DNA from 2 places in the Spinactinospora alkalitolerans genome. Region 1 is predicted to be linked to the other one. Evidence: riboswitches for the same ligand, from Rfam matches in the RefSeq annotation. Region 1 holds a riboswitch; the other holds the start of a gene.
The links. A riboswitch is a leader RNA that binds a small molecule or an ion and turns the genes downstream of it on or off. The one in region 1 is predicted to bind S-adenosylmethionine.
Positions count from the first base shown of each region.

Region 2: another riboswitch for S-adenosylmethionine. It lies ahead of HDA32_RS18735 (aminotransferase class V-fold PLP-dependent enzyme); the one in region 1 lies ahead of thrC (threonine synthase).

Region 1 covers NZ_JACCCC010000001.1:266,286-276,837, reverse strand. The annotation lists gene HDA32_RS01425 (hypothetical protein) at 1-90, opposite strand, end outside; gene HDA32_RS01420 (R2-like ligand-binding oxidase) at 383-1,366, shown strand; gene HDA32_RS01415 (phospholipid scramblase-related protein) at 1,406-1,999, opposite strand; gene groL (chaperonin GroEL) at 2,163-3,797, opposite strand; gene HDA32_RS01405 (MoaD/ThiS family protein) at 4,156-4,434, opposite strand; gene thrC (threonine synthase) at 4,536-5,801, opposite strand; SAM riboswitch class I at 5,814-5,953, opposite strand; gene HDA32_RS01395 (alpha,alpha-trehalose-phosphate synthase (UDP-forming)) at 6,228-7,667, shown strand; gene HDA32_RS01390 (ClpP family protease) at 7,812-8,483, shown strand; gene HDA32_RS01385 (ClpP family protease) at 8,480-9,091, shown strand; gene HDA32_RS01380 (helix-turn-helix domain-containing protein) at 9,137-9,481, opposite strand; gene otsB (trehalose-phosphatase) at 9,943-10,552, opposite strand, start outside.
Region 2 covers NZ_JACCCC010000001.1:4,225,247-4,235,798, reverse strand. The annotation lists gene HDA32_RS18750 (acyl-CoA dehydrogenase family protein) at 1-1,129, opposite strand, end outside; gene HDA32_RS18745 (CaiB/BaiF CoA transferase family protein) at 1,199-2,422, opposite strand; gene HDA32_RS18740 (DUF3870 domain-containing protein) at 2,434-2,799, opposite strand; SAM riboswitch class IV at 3,046-3,166, shown strand; gene HDA32_RS18735 (aminotransferase class V-fold PLP-dependent enzyme) at 3,227-4,561, shown strand; gene HDA32_RS18730 (SAM-dependent methyltransferase) at 4,774-5,607, shown strand; gene HDA32_RS18725 (DinB family protein) at 5,667-6,221, shown strand; gene HDA32_RS18720 (primosomal protein N') at 6,320-8,371, shown strand; gene HDA32_RS18715 (DNA-3-methyladenine glycosylase I) at 8,368-9,060, opposite strand; gene HDA32_RS18710 (Ada metal-binding domain-containing protein) at 9,247-9,510, opposite strand; gene HDA32_RS18705 (methylated-DNA--[protein]-cysteine S-methyltransferase) at 9,524-10,135, opposite strand; gene HDA32_RS18700 (RNA polymerase sigma factor) at 10,132-10,552, opposite strand, start outside.

The DNA.
Region 1 (10,552 bases):
CATCGCCGGGATCAGCGACGCGATCGCGAACAGCGCCGTCTGGTCTACGCACGCCGCGTAGCCGGGGGCGAGGGGGTCCCCACAGAACACGTTGTCTCCAGAGTCTCCGAATACGAACAGCACGTACGAGAGCATCGCCGAGGCGTCCACGAACAGCATCAGGGCGGGCGTCGTGGCAGCGGAGAAGACGCGGGGCCCGGGGTGGTCTCGTGCGGACGACACCCACCGACGGTACCGTTTCGAGCGGCCGGATGGCGGATCCGCGCGCCGGGCGTCCGGTCCGCGGCGGGCGGGCGGCCGGGAAAAGTTCCGATCCACCGTTTACACCAGTGCCCATCATGTCAAATCATGTTGGGACCCGGACGATGCGGAGGATGATTCCATGGCCCTTCCACCCCGCCCCGACTCCGACGCCGCCCCCGTCCACCGCCAGGGTTTCCACTCCCTGCGCGCGGGCGGTCTGAACTGGGAGTCCTTCCCCCTGCGGCTTTTCACCAAGGGCAACGCGCGGTTCTGGGACCCGGCCGACATCGACATGAGCCGCGACGCCGAGGACTGGGAGCGGCTCGGCCCCGAGGCCCAGAAGCGCATTCTGCGACTGTGCGCCCAGTTCACAGCGGGCGAAGAGGCCGTCACCGAGGACATCCAGCCGTTCATCCGCGCCATGGCGGCCGAGGGCCGCATCGGCGACGAGATGTACCTGACCCAGTTCGCGTTCGAGGAGGCCAAGCACGTCCAGGTCTTCCGGATGTGGCTGGACGCCCTCGGCGTCACCGACGACCTGCACGCCTACGTGCGCGACAACCCCGGCTACCGGGTCCTCTTCTACGAGGAGCTGCCCGCCGCGCTCAACGCCCTCACCGACGACCCCAGTCCGCGCAACCAGGTCCGCGCCTCGGTGACCTACAACCACGTCATCGAGGGATCCCTCGCGCTCACCGGCTACTACGCGTGGAACCACCTGTGCACGGCGCGCGGCATCTTCCCCGGCATGCGCAGGATCATCAAGCACATCGGCGACGACGAGCGCCGGCACATGGCCTGGGGCACCTTCACCTGCCGACGGCACGTCGCGGCCGACGACGGCAACTGGGAGGTCGTCAACGACCGGCTCCAGGAACTGCTGCCGCACCTGCTCGCGACCGTGGAACGCAACGACGAGCCCATGGAGGAGGAGGAAGAGCGGTACCAATTGCCGCCCGGCGAACTGCTGAAGTACGCGAGCGACCGCGCGCTGCGCCGCCTCGGCGCGATCGAGACCGCACGCGGGGTCCCGGTCGATCGGATCGACGTGGACGCCGGCCCCGAGGCGCTGGAGGAGCAGTTCGGCGAGGAGGACCGCGCCGCGATGGACGGGGTCGGCTGACCCCGCGAGGAACGGCCCCGGGCCCCTGCCGGCCCGGGACTACTTCCTGCCCTCGGCCAGCACCAGGTCCACCGTGATCCCGGAGGCCACGACCAGGGTCTTCAGCGGCTCGGGCAGGTTCGGGTAGCGCTGCCACAGCACGTAGGTGTCGGCGTCGGTGAAGTATTCACCCAGGTCGGCCACATGCCGGTTGACCTTGGCGACCTCGTGCTCCCGGGCGTCGAGGATCTGGAAGTCGAAGCCCCAGAAGTCGCCCTTGATCGTGCCGATGTGCTGCTTGTAGGGGTCCAGCAGCCGGAAGCCGGCCTTGAAGAGCTTGAAGTCCTGGTCGATGTAGCCGATCGGCGGACCGTTGGGCACCGAGATGACCGTCGAGGCGGTCCACAGCGACCACTCCTTCTCGATCATCAGGCGGGGCCGGTGGGAGGCGTCGTTGACCATGAGCTTGCGGCCGAAGTTCTCGGCGCTGTCGGCGAGGAGGCGCAGCGCCTGCATCCCGGCGTTGAGGCCGACCTCGTCGATGTGCGCGATCTGCTGGCCCTGGCGGTTGTAGCAGAAGTACTCCGACCGGTCCACGAAGTACCGTTTCGGCTGCTTGACCAGGATCGGCGCGGTATTGAACAGATCATCCACAAAGAACTCCGACGCACCGCCGACCGCGGCGGTTCCGCCGGGGTTCCGATGGTTTCGGGATGCACGACTTCAAGGCCGGCGCCGACGTAAAACCCCGCGCACGCGAAAGGGCGGCCCCCCGTGGGGAGCCGCCCTTTGCCAGGCGTCCGAGACGCGCGGGGACTTAGAAGTCCATGCCGCCCATGCCGCCCGTGGGGTCGCCGCCGCCGGCCGGAGCGGCCTTCTCCGGCTTCTCGGCGATGACGGCCTCGGTGGTCAGGAACAGACCGGCGATGGAGGCCGCGTTCTGCAGCGCGGAGCGGGTGACCTTGGTCGGGTCGATGACGCCGTCCTTGAACAGGTCGGTGTACTCACCGGTGGCGGCGTTCAGGCCGACGCCGGGCTCCAGGTTCTTCACCTTCTCCGCGACGACGCCGCCCTCGAGGCCGGCGTTGATCGCGATCTGCTTCAGCGGCTCCTCGACGGCGCGGCGCACGATGTCGGCACCGATCTGCTCATCGCCCTCGAGCTCCAGCTTCTCGAACGCCGGAACCGCGGCCTGCAGCAGCGCCACACCACCACCGGGGAGCATGCCCTCCTCGACCGCGGCCTTGGCGTTGCGGACGGCGTCCTCGATGCGGTGCTTGCGCTCCTTGAGCTCCACCTCGGTGGCGGCACCGGCCTTGATGACCGCGACGCCGCCGGCCAGGCGGGCCAGGCGCTCCTGCAGCTTCTCGCGGTCGTAGTCGGAGTCGGTGCGCTCGATCTCGGAACGGATCTCGTTGACCCGGCCGGCGATCTGGGTGGCGTCACCGGCACCGTCGACGATGGTGGTCTCGTCCTTGGTGACGACGACCTTGCGGGCGCGGCCGAGCAGGTCCAGCTCGGTGTTCTCCAGCTTGAGGCCGACCTCCTCGGTGATGACCTGGCCGCCGGTCAGCACGGCGATGTCGCCGAGCTGGGCCTTGCGGCGGTCACCGAAGCCCGGGGCCTTGACGGCGACGGACTTGAAGGTGCCGCGGATCTTGTTGACGACCAGGGTCTGCAGCGCCCCGCCCTCAAGGTCCTCGGCGATGACCATGAGCGGCCGACCGGCCTGGAGGACCTTCTCCACGACCGGCAGGAACTCGTTGTTGTTGGAGATCTTGGAGTTGACGATGAGGATGTAGGGGTCCTCCAGGACCGTCTCCATCCGCTCCAGGTCGGTGGCGAAGTAGGGCGAGATGTAGCCCTTGTCGAAGCGCATGCCCTCGGCGAGCTCGAGCTCCAGCCCGAAGGTCTGGCCCTCCTCGACCGTGATGACGCCTTCCTTGCCGACCTTGTCCATCGCCTCGGCGATGACCTCGCCGATCTGGGGGTCGTTGGCGGAGATCGAGGCGGTGGAGGCGATCTGCTCCTTGGTCTCGACGTCCTTGGAGAGGTTCGCCAGCTCCTCGCTGATGCGGCCGACGGCCGACTCGATGCCGCGCTTCAGGCCGACCGGGTTGGCGCCGGCGGCGACGTTGCGCAGGCCCTCGCGCACCATGGCCTGGGCCAGGACGGTGGCGGTGGTGGTGCCGTCACCGGCGACGTCGTCGGTCTTCTTCGCGACCTCCTTGACGAGCTCGGCGCCGATCTTCTCCCACGGGTCCTCGAGCTCGATCTCCTTGGCGATGGAGACACCATCGTTGGTGATGGTCGGGGCGCCCCACTTCTTCTCAAGGACGACGTTGCGGCCCTTGGGGCCGAGCGTCACCTTGACGGCGTCAGCGAGCTGGTTCATGCCGCGCTCGAGGCCGCGCCGGGCTTCCTCGTCAAACGCGATCAGTTTGGCTGCCATAGACTTCTTGTCCTCCCGAGACCGGGCTGATACGCGAAGGAACGAGCCGACGCCCGCGACGGACGACCAGGGTCCTGCCCGGCAACCCGTCTGCCGGAGACCATGGCCTCATCGCCTCGATCCTGGGTTAGCACTCCTTGTCTCAGAGTGCTAACGGTCCCTTTTTTAGCACTCTCCCTTGGGGAGTGCAAACGCCTTGACCGCGATTTCGCCATGGGGTTACCCCCAGGTCAGAGCCGCGAAAAGATTCACGTGCGGGCGGGGCCCGAGGCGGGCGGCCCGGGGGGCGCAACAGCAACGGCCGGAGCGCCGATGCGCTCCGGCCGTTCTCGCAGGACCGGGGTCGGGGACGGCGGGGTCAGCAGCCGCCGGCGACCGCGGGGATGATCGAGACCTGGCTGCCGACCGGGACCGCGGTGTCGAGTCCGTCGGCGAAGCGGACGTCCTCGTCCCCCACGTAGACGTTGACGAAGCGGCGGATCTTCCCGCCGTCGTCGAGGATCCGGGCCTGAATGCCCGGGTGATTGGCCTCCAGGTCGGCCAGGACCTCCTTGAGGGTGCCGCCCTCGGCCGTGACCTCGGCCGCGTCCTTGGTGTAGGTGCGCAGGATGGTCGGGACGCGAACGCTGACGCTCATGGCTGCGGGTACTCCTTCTCGTGGGGCTCGTGGTGGTGGCGGTGCGGACCGGCGCGGTGCGGACCGGTGCGGGCCGGGGATCGGACCGGGGACGGCGGGGGTCAGGCGAGTCCGGCGTCCTGGAACGCGTCCAGGGACGGCCGGATCGTCGCGGTGACCCCGGAGTCCACGGCGTTGAGCGTCTTGAGCCCGTCGCCGGTGTTGAGCACCACGGTCTCGGCCTCGGGGTCGAGCGCGCCCTCGGCGAGCAGCTTGCGCAGCACGCCGGTCGTGACGCCGCCCGCGGTCTCGGCGAAGACGCCCTCGGTGCGCGCCAGGAGCTTGATGGAGTCGACCACCTCGGCGTCGCTCACGTGCGCCACCGCGCCGCCGGTGCGCTTGCAGATGTCGAGCACGTAGGGGCCGTCGGCCGGGTTGCCGATCGCCAGCGACTTGGCGATGGTGTCGGGCTTGACCGGCTGGATGACGTCGTGGCCGCTCTCCCACGCCTTGGCGACCGGGGAGCAGCCCGTGGCCTGGGCGCCGAAGATCCTGTACGGCCGGTCCTCGACCAGGCCCAGCTCGATCAGCTCGCGGAAGCCCTTGTCGATCTTGGTGAGCTGGGAGCCGGACGCGATCGGGATGATGATCTGGTCGGGCACCCGCCAGCCGAGCTGCTCGGCGATCTCGTAGGCCAGGGTCTTGGAGCCCTCGCCGTAGTAGGGGCGCAGGTTGACGTTGACGAAGCCCCAGTCCTCGCCGGCCGGGTCGCCGATGAGCTCGGAGCAGAAGCGGTTGACGTCGTCGTAGTTGCCGTCGATGGCCACGACCTGCCCGCCGTAGACGGCGGCCATCACGACCTTGCCCTCCTCCAGGCCGGCCGGGATGAACACGCAGGACTTGAAGCCGGCGCGGGCCGCGGCCGCGCCCACGGCGCCGGCGAGGTTGCCCGTGGAGGAGCAGGACAGCGTGTGGAAGCCGAACGTGCGCGCGGCCTCCACCGCCATGGCGACGACGCGGTCCTTGAAGGAGTGCGTGGGGTTGGCGGAGTCGTCCTTGACGCTCAGCGACCGCAGGCCCAGCTCCGCGGCGAGCCGGTCGGCCCGGACCAGCGGGGTCAGGCCCGGGTTCATGTTGGGCAGGTTCTGGACGTCGCCGGGGACCGGCAGCAGGCCGGCGTAGCGCCAGATGTTCTTCGGGCCGCGCTCGATCTCCTCACGGCTGACCGATCCGAACTCGTAGGCCACTTCGAGCGGGCCGAAACAGAACTCGCACGCGAAGCGGGGGGTCAGCTCGTAGCGCTCACCGCACTCGCGGCAGGACAGCGCGACGGCGGGGCCGAAGGCGTGGGCGGCGGTGGGTGCGGGTTCCGTGGCGGTGATCGCCATGCGAGGCGTCTCCCCTCATCTTTCCCGTGGCCGCTCTGACCACGGGGCGGAGTTGGCACCTGTCCCGGCCGCCTCGCACCTGACGAGAAACGTTCACCGAGATGGTTGCCGGGGCTTCGCAGGGCCGTTCCCTCCACCCCTCTGGATGAGCTGTATGAAGTTGTGGGCGGTCCCGGAAGGGATCCGTTGGTCACTTTAACCGACGCCCTGTCCGGTTTTCCATCCGGGGTGAGCCATCTGACATCGCCCCGCCCGTTCGGCGCCGGCCATCCCGGCGGGGCGCGGCGATCCGCCGGAAAGGGTTTGCGCGGGGGCCTCAGGGGTGAGACCTACCGAGTCGCAGCAGAGTGACCCCGCTGTCTCGGCGAAGGGCTCGTGTAGTTAAGTATGGGGTTCCGGCATTTCGTTGGAGAGGTGGGCGAACAGGTGGACAAGGCGCAGATCCTCGTCGCTTCCAACCGGGGCCCGGTGTCCTTCTCGGTCGATGACGACGGCTCCCTGAGCTTCCGCCGCGGCGGCGGCGGACTGGTCTCCGGGCTGAGCTCGGTGGCCGCCGAGATCGACACCCTGTGGGTGTGCGCGGCGCTGTCCGACGCCGACCGCAAGGCCGCCTCCTCGGCCCCCGACGGCCGGCTGGACCGGGCCGGCTTCGACCTGGGCGGCGCGCGGGTGCGCATGCTCGACATCCCGGAGCAGACCTTCGCCAACGCCTACACATCCGTGGCCAACTCCACCCTGTGGTTCGTCCACCACATGCTCTACGACACCCCCAACAAGCCCCTGTTCGACGCGGCCTTCCGCGCCGAGTGGGAGGACTACCGGGCCTACAACGCCTCCTTCGCCGAGGCGCTGGTCACCGGCGCGGCCGAGGGGGCGAAGGCCGCCGTCCAGGACTACCACCTGGCGCTCGTGCCGCGGATGATGCGCGGCCGCCGGCCCGACCTGCGGATCGCGCACTTCTCGCACACCCCGTGGGCGCCGCCGGAGTACTTCGGGATGCTGCCCGCCGACATCGGCCGCGAGCTGCTGGAGGGCATGCTCGGCGCCGACCACGTCGGCTTCCTCAGCCGACGGTGGGCCGACGCGTTCCTCAAGTGCTGCGAGACCTTCCTGCGCGCCGACGTCAACTGGGACCACCGCACCGTCGACCACGGCGGCCGGATCGTCAGGACCGGCGTGCACGGGCTGGGCGCCGACGCCGAGGGGCTGCGCGAGCGTGCCGAGCAGGAGGACGTCGCCGAGCGCCGAGCGACGCTGCGCGAACTGGTGGGCGGGCGCAGGCTCGTCCTGCGGGTCGACCGCACCGAGCTGTCCAAGAACATCGTCCGGGGCCTGGCCGCCTACCGCGAGCTGCTGCGCACCCGGCCCGAATGGCGCGGCAGGGTGACCCACCTCGCGTTCGCCTACCCCAGCCGCGGCGACGTGCCGGAGTACCGCGCCTACACCGAGTCGGTGCGGCGGATCGCCGAGGAGATCAACGAGGAGTTCGCGACGCCCGAGTGGACCCCGCTGATCCTGGAGGTCAACGACGACTACCCGCGCTCGCTGGCCTCCTACCAACTGGCCGACGTGCTGGTGGTCAACCCGATCCGCGACGGCATGAACCTCGTGGCCAAGGAGGGCCCGGTGCTCTCCCACGACGGCTGCGCCGTGGTGCTGTCCACCGAGGCGGGGGCGGCCGACGACATGGGCGGCGCCGCCGTGATGGTCAACCCCTACGACGTCTCCGAGACCGCCGAGGCGCTGCACACCGCGCTGTCGATGCCCGATGACGAGCGCCGCGCCCGCTGCGAGCGCCTCGTGGAGGCCTCCGTCGCCCTCCCCCCGCAACGCTGGTTCACCGACCAGTTGCGCGCGCTGGGGTAGCCGCAGCCGGCCCCTCCTCTGCCCGCAGCAGATCTCCGCACGGCAGAAACGCTCGATTCCGCCGCGGCGCGGGCCGCACGCTGGGATGGACCGGCCCGAGCGGGTGAGCGCCCGCTGCTCATGCGGCCGGGACGAGGAGGAAACGTGCTCTCGACCATTCCAGGGCTCACGGCGGCGGCGGAGGTCGGCACCGCGCCGTTCGACGACCAGATCGCCTCCCGGCTGCTGCACGGCCGGGTGGTGGTGCTCGGCGCGCAGGTGGACGACGCCATCGCCAACCGCGTCTGCGCCCAACTGATGCTGCTCGCCGAAGAGGACCCCAAGCGCGACATCACCCTGTGCGTCAACAGCCCGGGCGGCGCCGTGCACGCGGGGATGGCCATCTACGACACGATGCGCTTCATCCCCAACGACGTCGCCACGCTGGCCATGGGCTTCGCCGCCAGCATGGGGCAGTTCCTGCTGTGCTCGGGGACGGCGGGCAAGCGCTACAGCCTGCCGAACGCGCGCATCATGATGCACCAGCCCTCCGGCGGGCTGGGCGGCACCGCAGCCGACATCTCCATCCAGGCCGAGAACCTCGCCTACACCAAGGAGACCATGCAGCGGCTCATCGCCGAGCACACCGGGCAGCGCCTGGAGACCGTCGCCGAGGACCAGCGCCGCGACCGCTGGTTCACCGCCGAGCAGGCCAAGGAGTACGGATTCGTCGACCGCGTCGTGCACAGCGCCGCCGACCTGGGCGGGGACGCCGCCCGCCGGTTCGGGTTCGGCGCGCCGCGGGCCGCCGCGGCGGGCAAGGAGGCGCGGGCGTGAGCGGGCGGTACACGGTGCCGGTGGTCGTCGAACGCACCTCCAACGGGGAGCGCTCCTCCGACGTGTTCAGCCGGCTGCTGTCGGAGCGGATCATCTTCCTGGGCACGCCGATCGACGACGACGTCGCCAACGTGGTCATGGCGCAACTGCTGCACCTGGACTACGAGAGCAGTGTCAGCGACATCCAGCTCTACATCAACTCGCCCGGCGGCTCCAGCACCGCGCTGACCGCGATCTACGACACCATGCAGTTCGTGCGCGCCGACGTCGCGACCTTCTGCATGGGGCAGGCGGCCTCGGGCGCGGCCGTGCTTCTCGCCGCGGGGACGCCGGGCAAGCGGATGGCGCTGCGGCACTCCAGGGTGCTGCTGCACCAGCCGTCCACGGAGGGCCAGGGCGAGGCCGCCGACCTGGAGATCCAGGCCGCCGAGGTGCTGCGGATCCGCGCGGAGATCGAGGAGATCCTGTCCCTGCACACCGGGCAGAGCGTCGAGCGGCTGCGCGAGGACACCGACAGGGACAAGATCTTCACCGCGCGGCAGGCGAAGGAGTACGGGCTGGTCGACGAGCTGATCACCAGCCGCGATCCCGCCGCCCGCGCCGCGTGAGGCCGGGCCGCGGGGACGCGGGGTGAACGGGGGCGCCGGGCGGGCTCAGACCGCCAGCAGCATGGCCTGCGGGCCGGGTGCGCCCGGCGCCGGCCGCCGGGGGGCGGCCACGGGCGGGGCGAGCTCGGTGTGGAGGTCGCCCACCAGGTCGACGAGCTGCAGCCCCAGCGCCCGGTACACGGCGGCGAGCACTTCGGACGAGGGTTCCTTGCGGCCCCGCTCGATCTCGGAGAGGTAGGGCAGCGAGACCTGGGCGGTCTCGGCCACCTCGCGCAGCGTGCGGCCCTGCTCCAGGCGGGCGCGGCGCAGAACGGTTCCGATGAGGTCGCGCATCAGCGGCTCGTCCTCGGCCCCGATGTCGGGGACGGCGTGCAGGACGCGTTCGGTCATGGGTGCCTCCGCTGCCGAGGGTCGGATGGGCCAACCTTACGGCGCCTCCCCCCGACGCCGCCATCGGCCGGCGGCGCCTGTGGACGGGTTAAGCGAGCGGCGTAATCGGCGGGGCGGTCGCGGGCCGCGCTCCCGGCGCCGGTTCGCGGAACGCGGGGCACCCCGGGCCTTCCACCGGCGATCTCGACCTTGTCGGGGTTACTGCGACGTTTTCAGGTCCCACAAGGTCAACCCGGGCTTCGACCTTGGCCTCTGGGGGTCTTTGACCTCGGCCGAAGGAGGAATCCGCGGTGACCGGGCGATCCCTATCAAGGGCCTTCGGCCACGCGAGAGAATCGCCCACCCGCACGCCGTCCCTCCTGGGGCGGGCCTTCACAACCCCCTGGGGTCGAGGTCGAAACTCAAGGTCAAGATCGCCGAGAGGACCGCCGTCCTGTGCGAACCCGATCGTCGGGCATCGGTCAGGCGCCGAGCGCGCCGGAGAGCCCGTCCAGCAGTTCCACGACCCCGGCCGGACCGGCCACGACCAGGTCGGCGCGTTCGGCCAGCGCCGCGACCTCGTCGGAGCCGCTGCACACGGTCAGACCCGCGACGCCCTCGCCCCGCAGCCGCTCCACGGCGTCGAACGCCGCGAGGTCGCCCAGGTCGTCGCCCGCGTAGAGCAGCGAGGCGGCCTCCAGGGCGGTGACGAATTCGGTCAGCGCCGTGCCCTTGTCCATTCCCCGCGGGCGCAGTTCGATGACCATGCGGCCCGGCTCGACCGCCAGGTCCGCGCGCTCGGCCAGCTCGGCCAGCGGGACGCTCAGCAGCTCCAGCGCCGCGCCGGGGTCGGGCGCGCGGCGGGTGTGCACCGCCAGGGCGTGTTCCTTGTCCTCGATCCAGGTGCCCTCGGGCGCTCCCGCGCGGCGGAGCAGGTCGGGGAGCTCGGCGCGCACCAGCGCGACGCCGGGCGGCGGTTCGGGCACGGTGAGCCGGTCGGCCTCCCAGCGCTCCCTGCCGTACTGGCCGAGCACCACGATGCCGTCGACCCCGGTGAGGCCGCCGTACTCCACCGCGACCGCCGCCGGGCGC
Region 2 (10,552 bases), 4.0 Mb from region 1:
TGCCCTCATACGTCGCGACGGTCTCCAGGTTCACCATGTGGCGCAGCACCGGGTACTCCAGCGTGATGCCGTTGGCGCCGTGGATCGAACGCGCCGTGCGCGCGACCCGCTGGGCCGCCGCGACATTGGCGAACTTACCGAAGCTCACGTGGTTGTGGTGGCAGGCCCCCCGATCCTTGAGCCGGCCGATCTGCAGCGCCGTGAGGTTGGCGTGGTTGACGTCGACGACCATGTCGGCGAGTTTGCGCTGGGTGAGCTGGAAACCGGCGATGGGCCGGCCGAACTGCACCCGCGTCGAGGCGTAGTCCAGCGCCGCCTCGTAGCAGGCGCGGCCGGCTCCGGCCGCGCCCCACACGATCCCGTAGCGGGCCTCGTTCAGGCAGGACAGCGGGGCGCCGAGCCCGGTGGCGCCCGGCAGGCGCGCCTCGGCCGGCAGCCGCACGCCCTCCAGCACGAGCTCGGAGGTGATCGAGGCGCGCAGCGACAGCTTCCTGTGGATGGTGTTGGCGGTGAAGCCGGGCGCGTCGGTGGGCACCAGGAAACCGCGGACGCCCTCCTCCGTGTCGGCCCAGACCACGGCGACGTCGGCGATGGAGCCGTTGGTGATCCACATCTTCACGCCGTCCAGCACCCAGTCCGAACCGTCGCGGCGGGCCCTGGTGCGCATCGATCCGGGGTCGCTGCCGGCGTCGGGCTCGGTCAGGCCGAAGCAGCCGACGGCCCTGCCCGCCGCCATCCGGGGCAGCCACTCGGTCTTCTGCTCCTCGGAGCCGTACTTGTGGATCGCGGCCATCGCCAGGGAGCCCTGCACCGACACGAAGCTGCGCAGCCCCGAGTCCACCGCCTCCAGTTCGCGGCAGGCCAGGCCGTAGGCGACGGCGCTGGTCCCGGCGCAGCCGTAGCCTTCGAGGTGCATGCCGAACACACCGAGCTCGCCGAAGGACTCGGCCAGCGCCCTGGCCTCGGGGATGGTCCCGGCGTCGAACCAGTCCGCCACGTTGGGCAGCAGCTCCCTGGCCGCGAAGTCGCGGACGGTGTCGCGGATGGCCGCCTCCTCCTCGCTCAGCGAGGCGTCCACGGCGAGGAAGTCGTGCGCGTCGGGGGCCGCGGCCTTGTGCCGGTCACTCATGGGGTTCCTTCCCTGTCTCACTCGATGCCGATGGGTCTGTGGGGGCGCCGCCGGAGCCGCGCCGGGCCGTCACCGGACGCCGCCGCGCCGCACCGCGCCGCGCTCGACCAGCCGGGCGATGTCGGCCTCGGCCAGGCCCAGTTCGGCCAGGACGTCCGCGGAGTGCTGGCCGAGCAGCGGCGGCGGCAGCGGCGGCTCCTCGGCACCGCCGGCGGAGGCCGACCGGAAGCCGGCCCGGAGCAGCTCCAGCGGTCCGGCGGTCGGATGATCGACGGCCACGGTGGCGCCGTCGCCCGCGGCATCGGCGGCGCGGACCGCGTCCAGCACCCCGCGCACCCGGCCGACCGGGACGCCCGCCTCCATGAGCAGCTTCACCCACTCCTCGGCGGTGCGGCCGCGCAGCGCGGCCGAGATCTGTGCGACGAGCCCGTCGCGGTGGGCGACCCGCTGCGGGTTGGTGGCGTAGCGCGGGTCGTCGGCGAGGTCGGGCCGGTTCAGGACGGCGCACAGCCGCCGGTACAGCGAGTCGTTGCCCGCGGCCACGACGATGTCGGCGTCGCCGGTGGGGAACACCTGGTAGGGCACGATGGTGGCGTGGGCGTTGCCGTAGCGCTGCGGTTCCTCGCCGGTGACCAGGGCGCCCTGGCTGAGGCTGGCCAGACCCGACAGCGCCGAGTTGATCAGCGACACCGTCACGTGCTCGCCGATGCCCGTGGCCCTGGCCCGCACCAGCGCGCCCAGGATCGACACCGCGGCGTTCAGGCCGGTGAGCACGTCGGTGATCGCGACCCCCACCTTGGCCGCCGCGCCCCCGGGCTCACCGGTGGCCGCCATCAGGCCGCTCTCGGCCTGCACGATCAGGTCGAAGCCCGGACGGCCCGCCGGTTCGTGTTCGGGGCCGAAGCCGCTGATCGAGCAGTAGACCACGCCGGGGTTGCGCCGCCTGACGTCGGCGTAGCCCAGGCCGAGGCGCTCGACGACGCCGGGACGGAAGTTCTGCACGACCACGTCGGAGCGCGCGCACAGCTCCGCCACGGCGTCCAGGGCCTCGGGGTCCTTGACGTCGACGGCCAGACTGCGCTTGCCCCGGTTGACCGACAGGAAGTAGGCGGCCTCCTCATCGGCCCACGGCGGGCCCCAGGAACGGGTGTCGTCGCCGCGCCCGGGGTGCTCGACCTTGACGACCTCGGCGCCCAGATCGGCCAGCAGCATCGTGGCGTAGGGCCCGGCGAGGACCCTGGAGAGGTCGGCGACCCTGATTCCGGTCAGCGGCTTTGCGTCGGTGCTGCTCATCGTCTGGTGCACTACTCCTTCGGGCCGTGGGAGTCGCGGAGCTGGTAGCAGGTCTCGAGGCAGCGGCGCAGTGCGGTCGCCAGGGCGGCCCCGGACTGGCCGGCGTAGCGGGTCTGCACCCGGTGCACGATCTCGGCGATGTCCTCGGTGACCGACAACCCTTCGACGAGGGCGCGGAAGAACTCCTTGGCGAGGTCGGTCAGCAGGGTGGTGTCCGCGGCGACGATCCGGCCGTCGGAGAGGTCGACGGCGAGCACGACCCCCAGCCGCTCGTACTGCGAGTGGCCGGCCACGGTGTCGGGCAACCGGGCGTAGCCGGAGACGAGGACGACGTCGGGGTTGGTGAAGAGATGCCGGATCTGGTCGTGTCCGTGCACGATGGTCGAGTCCCTCCGATGGGCATGCGAATACTCCGTCGCACTGGAGTCTCGCGCCTGGCGGGACGGCCGGGGGAACCGGCCGCCCTCAGCGGAGGGCAGGCCCTCCCAGTATCGCCGATGCCCGGATGCCGCTGTCAATCTCCCCGGCACGCGGCGCGGGGGCGGCCGGCGGACGCGGCAGGACGGCCGGACGGAAACCGCCCCCGTGAGCGCCCGCTCCGCCGTGCGCTATAGTGGCGCGCAGGTCATGAGTGCCAGCGTCAAGCCCCGGCTTGCTGGCCGGCAACCCTCCTTCCGCGGTGGGGTGCCCCGGGTGAGGACCAGGTCAAGACACGACCGTAACCGTGTCGGACAAGCGCGGACCCCGTCCCGTGGCAGCACGACCGTGCGCCCTGGGGTCCCCCGACCCCATGGAGGTGCCCTGATGACGGCCGTCGCCGATTTCCCCGCCACTGCCCCCGCCACCCGCGCCGAGCGTCCCGAGACCGGCGTCGTGGGGGCCGACGTGCGGATCCCCCTGGTCACGGGGGAGCACGTGGACTACGCCAACTTCGACTACGCGGCCAGCGCCCCGTGCCTGGTCCCGGTGCGCCGGGCGCTGGAGGAGGCGCTGCCCTACTACGCCAGCGTGCACCGCGGCGCCGGGTTCCACTCCCAGGTCAGCACCGAGGCCTACGAGCGGGCGCGCCGTTCGGTGGCCCGATTCGTCGGGGCCCGCGGCGACGACGCCGTGGTCTTCGTCCGCGGCACCACCGACGCGCTCAACCTGCTGGCCCGGTCGGTCCCCGACGGCTGCACCGTCGTCGTCTTCTCCGGCGAGCACCACGCGGCCCTGCTGCCCTGGCAGCACCGGGCCGGCAGGGCCGGAAGGGTCGTCCGGCTGCCGCTGCCCGCGAGCCCGGCCGCCGCGGTCGATGCGGCCAGGGACGCGCTGCGCACCGCACCCGAGGGGCCGCGGCTGCTGTGCGTGACCGCGGCCTCCAACGTCACCGGCGAGCTGTGGCCGGTCGAGGAGCTCACCGAGGTGGCCCACGCGGCCGGAGCCCGCATCGCCGTCGACGCGGCCCAACTGGTCCCGCACCGGGCGTTCGGCCTGTCGAGCAGCGGCGCCGACTACGTGGCACTCTCCGGGCACAAGCTCTACGCCCCGTTCGGCTCGGGCGTACTGGCCGGCCGGACCGACTGGCTGCGCGCCGCGGCGCCCTACCTGGCCGGCGGCGGGGCCACGGCGAACGTCACAGAGGACGACGTGCGCTGGAACGACCTGCCGGCGCGGCACGAGGCCGGCAGCCCCAACGTCCTGGGCGCGGTCGCGCTGGCCGCCGCCTGCGACACGCTGTCGGCGGCCGGCCGGGACCGCCTGCACGAGCAGGAGCAGCGCCTGCTGGACCGGCTGCGCGCCGGCCTGGCCGCGATCCCCGGCGTGCACGACCTGAGCCTGTGGGGCGCCGGCCACCCCCGCGTCGGCATCGTCTCGTTCGTGGTGGACGGGCTGGCGGCCGACCTGGTGGCCGCGGCGCTGTCGGCGGAGCACGGCATCGGCGTGCGCGACGGGCTGTTCTGCGCGCACCTGCTGACCCGGCGGCTGCTGCCGCCCTCCCACTCCCAGGCGGTGCGGGCGAGCCTGGGGCTGGGCACCACCGAGGAGCACGTCGACCGGCTCGTGGGCGCGGTGGCCGAACTCGCCGCGCGCGGCCCGCGCTGGACCTACGGCCACGTCGACGGCCGGATCGCCCCGGTCCCGGACCCGCGGTCCTGACCGCGGCGCCGATCGCGAATTCAAAAAGGACGAAAAGTAATTATCTGCCCGAAACCGGCGTCAATAATCCACCTTTGTTCGCAGCGGATAATTTCTCCTGGAAGCGGTACCATCGAGCGCTAATGAAGGGGTCACGGGAATAGGAGGGCGGAGCCGCACGCCTCCCTCCCGTTGCCGAGCCTCGACCAGCCAACGGCTCGGGGAGCGCGATCGTGACTTGTGAACCGGGGGGCGGCCCCGGCGCGTGGCCGTCCCGGAGGACGCCCCTGGCCGCGTCGGCCCTTGGCGCCGGTGCGGCGGGGCGCCCTCCAGGAGGCGGCGACGGAGCCCCCGCGCGGGGGAGCGGCCGCGAGGCCTCCGAGACCGGCGACGCGCGCCCGCGCGTCATCCGGATCGACGACCACCTGGTGCGGCCCCGGCGGGAGCAGCCGCCCGCCGCGGCGGCGCGGCCGCGGACCGAGCGGGCCAAACGCGGCTTCCTGTGGCGGGTGGTCGACTACCTCGCCTCCGACCTGCGCATCCGGCAGTTCGTGGACCTGGACTCCCGGCTCCCGGCCGCCGACGGCATCCAGCACGCCGCCCGCCGGCACGCTCCCGACGCCCGCGTCGTCTACGTCGACACCGACCCCGTGGTGTCGCTGCACGGCCGGGCGTCGTCGCGCGAGAGGGCCGTGACCGTCCTCAAGGCCGACGGCGCCGACCCCGCCGTCCTCATCGGGGACCTCCGGCTCCGGGGCCGGATCGACTTCACCGAGCCCGTCGCGGTCCTGATGGCGGAGCCGCCCCCGCCGCGGCTCGAGGGCGACGCGGCCCGCGACCTCGTGTGCGCGCTGCACGAGGCGATGTGCCCGGGCGGCCACATCGCCATCGCCCGCACACCGCCCGATCCCGGCGACCCCTGCGCCCGGGAGCTGGCGGCCACCCTGTTCGACCCCTTCGCGCTCATCGAGCCCGGCCTGGCCGACATGTCCTGGTGGCCCTACCCCGACGAGGAGGTCACCGGCACCGGGGTCGGAGTCGTGGCCGGGGTCGCGCGCCGGACCTGAAGCAGCGGGCGGCGCCGCGGTCGCACGGGCGCCGAGCCAACGGGGGAGATGGAAGAGACATGTCGCTGAACTGGACCGCCGAGATCCTGGGCCAACTGGAGTTCTACTGGGAGACCTCGATGTGGCCCCGGCTGCGCGGGCTGGACGACGAGGAGTTCTTCTGGGAACCTGTCGAGCACTGCTGGTCGGTGCGCCGCCGGCCCGACGGCTCCTTCACGGTCGACGGGGAGTGGCCCGAACCCGCTCCGCCCCCGGTCACGACGATCGCCTGGCGGCTCGGCCACATCATCGTCGACGTGCTGGAGACGCGGGTGAACCACCACTTCGGCGACCGGAGCATGACCGTGCGCTCCGCGGTCTGGCCGAGCAGCGCGCAGGAGGCGCTGATCCGGCTGCACGACGCCTACGAGCAGTGGCGGACCGGCGTGGCGGCTCTGGACGCCGAAGCGCTGGCCGCGCCCGTGGGCGCCGCCGAACCGCCGGAGTGGGCGGAGTTCCCCTTCGCGATGCTGGCCCTGCACATCAACCGCGAGTTCATCCACCACAGCGCCGAGGTCGCCCTCCTGCGCGACCTCTACCGGGCCAAGGGCGGCTCCCCGGCCGCCATCGGGTGATCGCGCAGCTCAGCGGCTTGCGCGGCCGGTGAGAGCGGGGAGAGCGGCAAGGGCCGGGCCCGCTCCGTTCGTCACCGGGCTCTGATAAGACTGGCACGATGACTGCGCAGCCCCGCCCCGACGAGGGGGCCCTCTTCGACGTGCCCCGCGCGAAGGCGGCGGCCGGGAGGAAGACCCCGCCCAAACGGAGGCCGGCCGCGGAGCTGCCCGTCGCGCGGATCGTCGTCGACACCCCGCTGCCGCACCTCGACCGGCCGTTCGACTACCGGGTGCCCGACACCCTCGACGCGGCCGCGGTGCCCGGGTGCCGGGTCAGGGTGCGCTTCAACGGCCAGCTCCTGGACGGTTTCCTGCTGGAGCGCGCCGAGGAGTCGGACTTCCAGGGCCAGCTCGCCTACCTGCACCAGGTCGTCTCCTCCGAGCCCGTGCTCACGCCCGAGATCCACGGGCTCGCCCGGGCCGTCGCCGACCGCTACGCCGGCACCCTCAACGACGTGCTGCGCCTGGCCGTCCCGCCGCGCCACGCCCGGGTCGAGAAGGAGACCGGGGCGGAACCCGGTCCTGACGAGCCGGGGCCGCACGCGCCGGACCCCGGACCGTGGTCGGACTACCCGGCCGGCCCGGCCTTCCTCACCGCCCTGGGCGGGGGCGGCGCCCCCCGAGCGGTGTGGAGCGCACTGCCGGGTGCGGACTGGTGCGACGCCGTCGCCGTCGCGGTCACGGCCGCCGTCGCCGCCGGGCGCGGGGCCGTGGTCGTGGTCCCCGACGGCAGGGACGTCACCGCCGTGGACGCTGCGCTGGCCGAGCGGCTGGGCCCCGGTCGGCACGTCGCGCTCACCGCCGAGCTCGGTCCGGCCGAGCGCTACCGCCGCTGGCTGTCGGTGCTGCGCGGCGGGGTCCGCGCGGTGGTGGGCACCCGCGCCGCGATGTTCGCGCCGGTGCGCGACCTCGGTCTGGTGGTGCTCTGGGACGACGGCGACGACGTCCACTGCGATCCGCACGCCCCCTACCCGCACGCCCGAACGGTGCTGTCGCTGCGCGCGCACCGCGCCGGCGCGGCCGCGCTGATCGGCGGATTCACCCGCACGACCGATTCCGCCCAGCTCGTGGAGTCGGGCTGGGCCCACCCGCTGACCGCCGACCGCGAACTCGTGCGCCGCCGGGCCCCGCGGGTGCGCGCCGCCGGCGACGACGCCGAGCTGGCCCGCGACGAGGCCGCCCGCTCCGCCCGGCTGCCGAGCCTGGCGCTGCGCGTGGCCCGCGAGGCCGCCCAGGAGGGGCCGGTACTGATCCAGGTGCCGCGGCGCGGCTACCTCAACGCGCTGGCCTGCGCCCGGTGCCGCGCACCGGCGCGCTGCCCCGGCTGCCAGGGGCCGCTCGCGCTGCGCAGCGCGCACGCGATGCCGTACTGCCGGTGGTGCGGCCGGATCGCCGGGGAGTGGCGGTGCGCCGACTGCGAGCACGGGCGGATGCGCGCGACGGTGGTGGGGGCCCGCCGCACCGCTGAGGAGCTGGGGCGGGCGTTCCCCTCGGTCCCGGTGCGCACCTCCGGCCGCGAGGAGATCCTGACCGAGGTCGGGGACCGGCCCGCGCTGGTGGTGGCCACGCCGGGTGCGGAGCCCGCGGCCGCCGGCGGCTACGCCGCGGCGGTGCTGCTCGACGGCTGGGCGCTGCTGGGCCGCGCCGACCTGCGCGCCGCCGAGGAGGCGCTGCGGCGCTGGTGCAACGCCTCGGCCCTGGTCCGTCCGGCCACCGAAGGCGGCCAGGTCGTGGTGCTGGCCGACGCCTCGCTGCCGGTGGTCCAGGCGCTCATCCGCTGGGACCCGGCCGGTTTCGCGGAGCGGGAGCTGGCCGAGCGCCGCGAGCTGGGCTTCCCCCCCGCCGTCACGATGGCCTCGGTCACCGGCGAACCGGCCCGCGTCCGCGAGCTCGTGGACGGCCTCGCCCTGCCCGAGGGCGCCGAACTGCTGGGACCCGTCCCGGTCGCGGATCCGAAGGGAACCGGCCAGGTCGAGCGCGCCCTGCTGCGCGTGCCGAGGAACGCCACCCGGCACCTCACCAGTGCGCTGCAGGCCGCCGCCGCGGCGCGCAGCGCACGCAAGGACGACCACCAGGCCCAGATCCGGATGGACCCGCTGCAGGTGCTCTAGCCTCGGTCGCGCTCTGAGCCCCCGCTGGCCGGGGCGGGCCACACGCCGGAGGTGCCGCGGCGGTGGCTGCCGACCAGGTGGGTGTCGATGATGCCGACGGCCTCCATGAGCGCGAACATCGTCGTGGGGCCGACGAAGGCGAAGCCCTTGCGGCGCAGCGCCTTGGAAAGGGCGGTGGACTCGGGCGAGCGGGTGGGGATCTCCTCGACGGTGCGCGGCGCCGGGGTGGACGCGGGCCGGAACGACCAGACGAAGCCGACCAGGCCGCCCTCCTCGCGCAGGGCGAGGGTCGCCCGGGCGTTGGCGACGGCGGCGCGGATCTTGCGTTCGTTGCGGACGATCCGCCGGTCGGCCATGAGGCGTTCGACGTCGTCGGCGGTGTAGGCGGCGACGGTGTCGGGGCGGAAGCCGTGGAAGGCCTCGCGGAACGCCGGGCGCTTGCGCAGGATGGTCGCCCAGGACAGACCCGCCTGGAAGGCCTCGAGGCTGATGCGCTCGAACAGGCCCTGCTCGTCGCGGACGGGCATGCCCCATTCGGTGTCGTAGTAGTCGCGCAGCAGCGGATCGGTGGCGGCCCAGGGCGGTCGGGCCAGTCCGTCCTCGCCGACCACCGCCCCGGTGGCGGAGGAGGACTCGGAGGGCTGCGCGGCGGAACGGTCGTCCCGGCTCTCGGAGGGGCTGTGGTCCATGGGGCTCTCTTCACGGGAGGGGCGGGTGGCCGGGGTGGCCGGACAAGGGCGCGGGCGGGCGTCGGACCGATCCGGCGGCCGGACCGGCCGGTTCCGGACGGCACCTCGGGCACGCCATGGTAGGCCAGGACGCACCGGGAGCCGCCGCCGGTGGTGAGCGCCTTCGGCCCCGCGGCGTTCGCGGCCTCACCGGTCCCCGCCCGCTCTCTTCCATCGGGCGTACTCCTCCGGCAGGCAGACCGCGCAGGGCCGGTAGCCGGCGGCGACGGCGGTGGGCTCGTCGGCGAAGAACACCCGGTCGGCGGTGTAGCCGCCCCTGGCGATGGCGCGCAGCGCCGACGGGCAGTCCAGCCGGCCGTACAACCGCCCCCGCCGGTTGCCGCCCAGCGTTCCCGGCACGGCGCTCCGATGGGGGCGGCCGTCGGCGCCGATCAGCGTGTGGGTCCGCACCCGTGCTCCTCGTTCAGGCGGTGCTCTCCAGGTCCAAGAGGCGCTGCTTCGCCCGGGCGCCGCCGATGTAGTGGCCGATGGCGCCGCTGCTGCGGACCACGCGGTGGCAGGGCAGCACGATCGGCAGCGGGTTGGTCGCGCACGCGGTGCCGGCCGCGCGCACCGCCTTGGGGCTGCCGGCGGCGGTGGCGACGGCGGTGTAGCTGGCGGTCGCGCCGTAGCCGATCGAGGGCAGACCGGCCAGGACCCGGCGGCGGAAGCCATGGGAGAGCCGCAGGTCCAGTTCCAGGTCGAAGGCGGTGCGGCGCTTCCGGAAGTACTCGTCGATCTGGCGGGCGGCGGTATCCAGGCGGTCGGGCGCTCTCAGGACGCGCGGGCTGATCCGGACGGCCAGTTGCCGCAGCACCGCGTCGTGGTCCTCGGCCGCATAGGCCACCCGCACCAGCCCCTGCGGGGTGGCGGCCAGCAGCAGCGTCCCGAGGGGGGAGTCGACGGTGCGGTAGGCGACGTCGAGCAGCCCCTGGGCGTGGGCTGCGGTGGTCAGCCGGTCGTGCAGCCGCCGGTGCGTCGCCTCCTCGGCGGGCGGTGGCGCGGTGAGGGTGGCGAGTACGGGGTCGTGGTTCATCGGGGTGTTCCTTTGCCGTGGGTGGTGCGCAGGGTCTTGATGCCGTCGGCGGCGGCGCGTCGGGCGGCCTGCTCGGTGCCGCCGAGGATGCGGGCGATCTGGGCGTAGGGCAGGCCGGCGACGTGGTGGTAGGCCAGGACCCGGCGTTGTTTGGGGGGCAGGGCCTTGAGGGCGTCCCACAGGTCGTCGTGGTGGATGTGGGGGTCGGAGTCGGGGGCTGGGGTGTCGGTGATGTGGTCGGTGGGGACGGGGCCGCGGGCGCGGGCGCGGTGCTGGTCGAGGGCCTTGCGGTGGGCGATGGTGACCAGCCAGGCCTCGGTGTTGGCCCGGGGGTCGAGGTCGGGGTAGGCGCGCAGGGCGGCCAGGAAGGTCTCGGACCAGGCGTCCTCGGCGTCGTGGGGGCCCAGCACGGCCCGG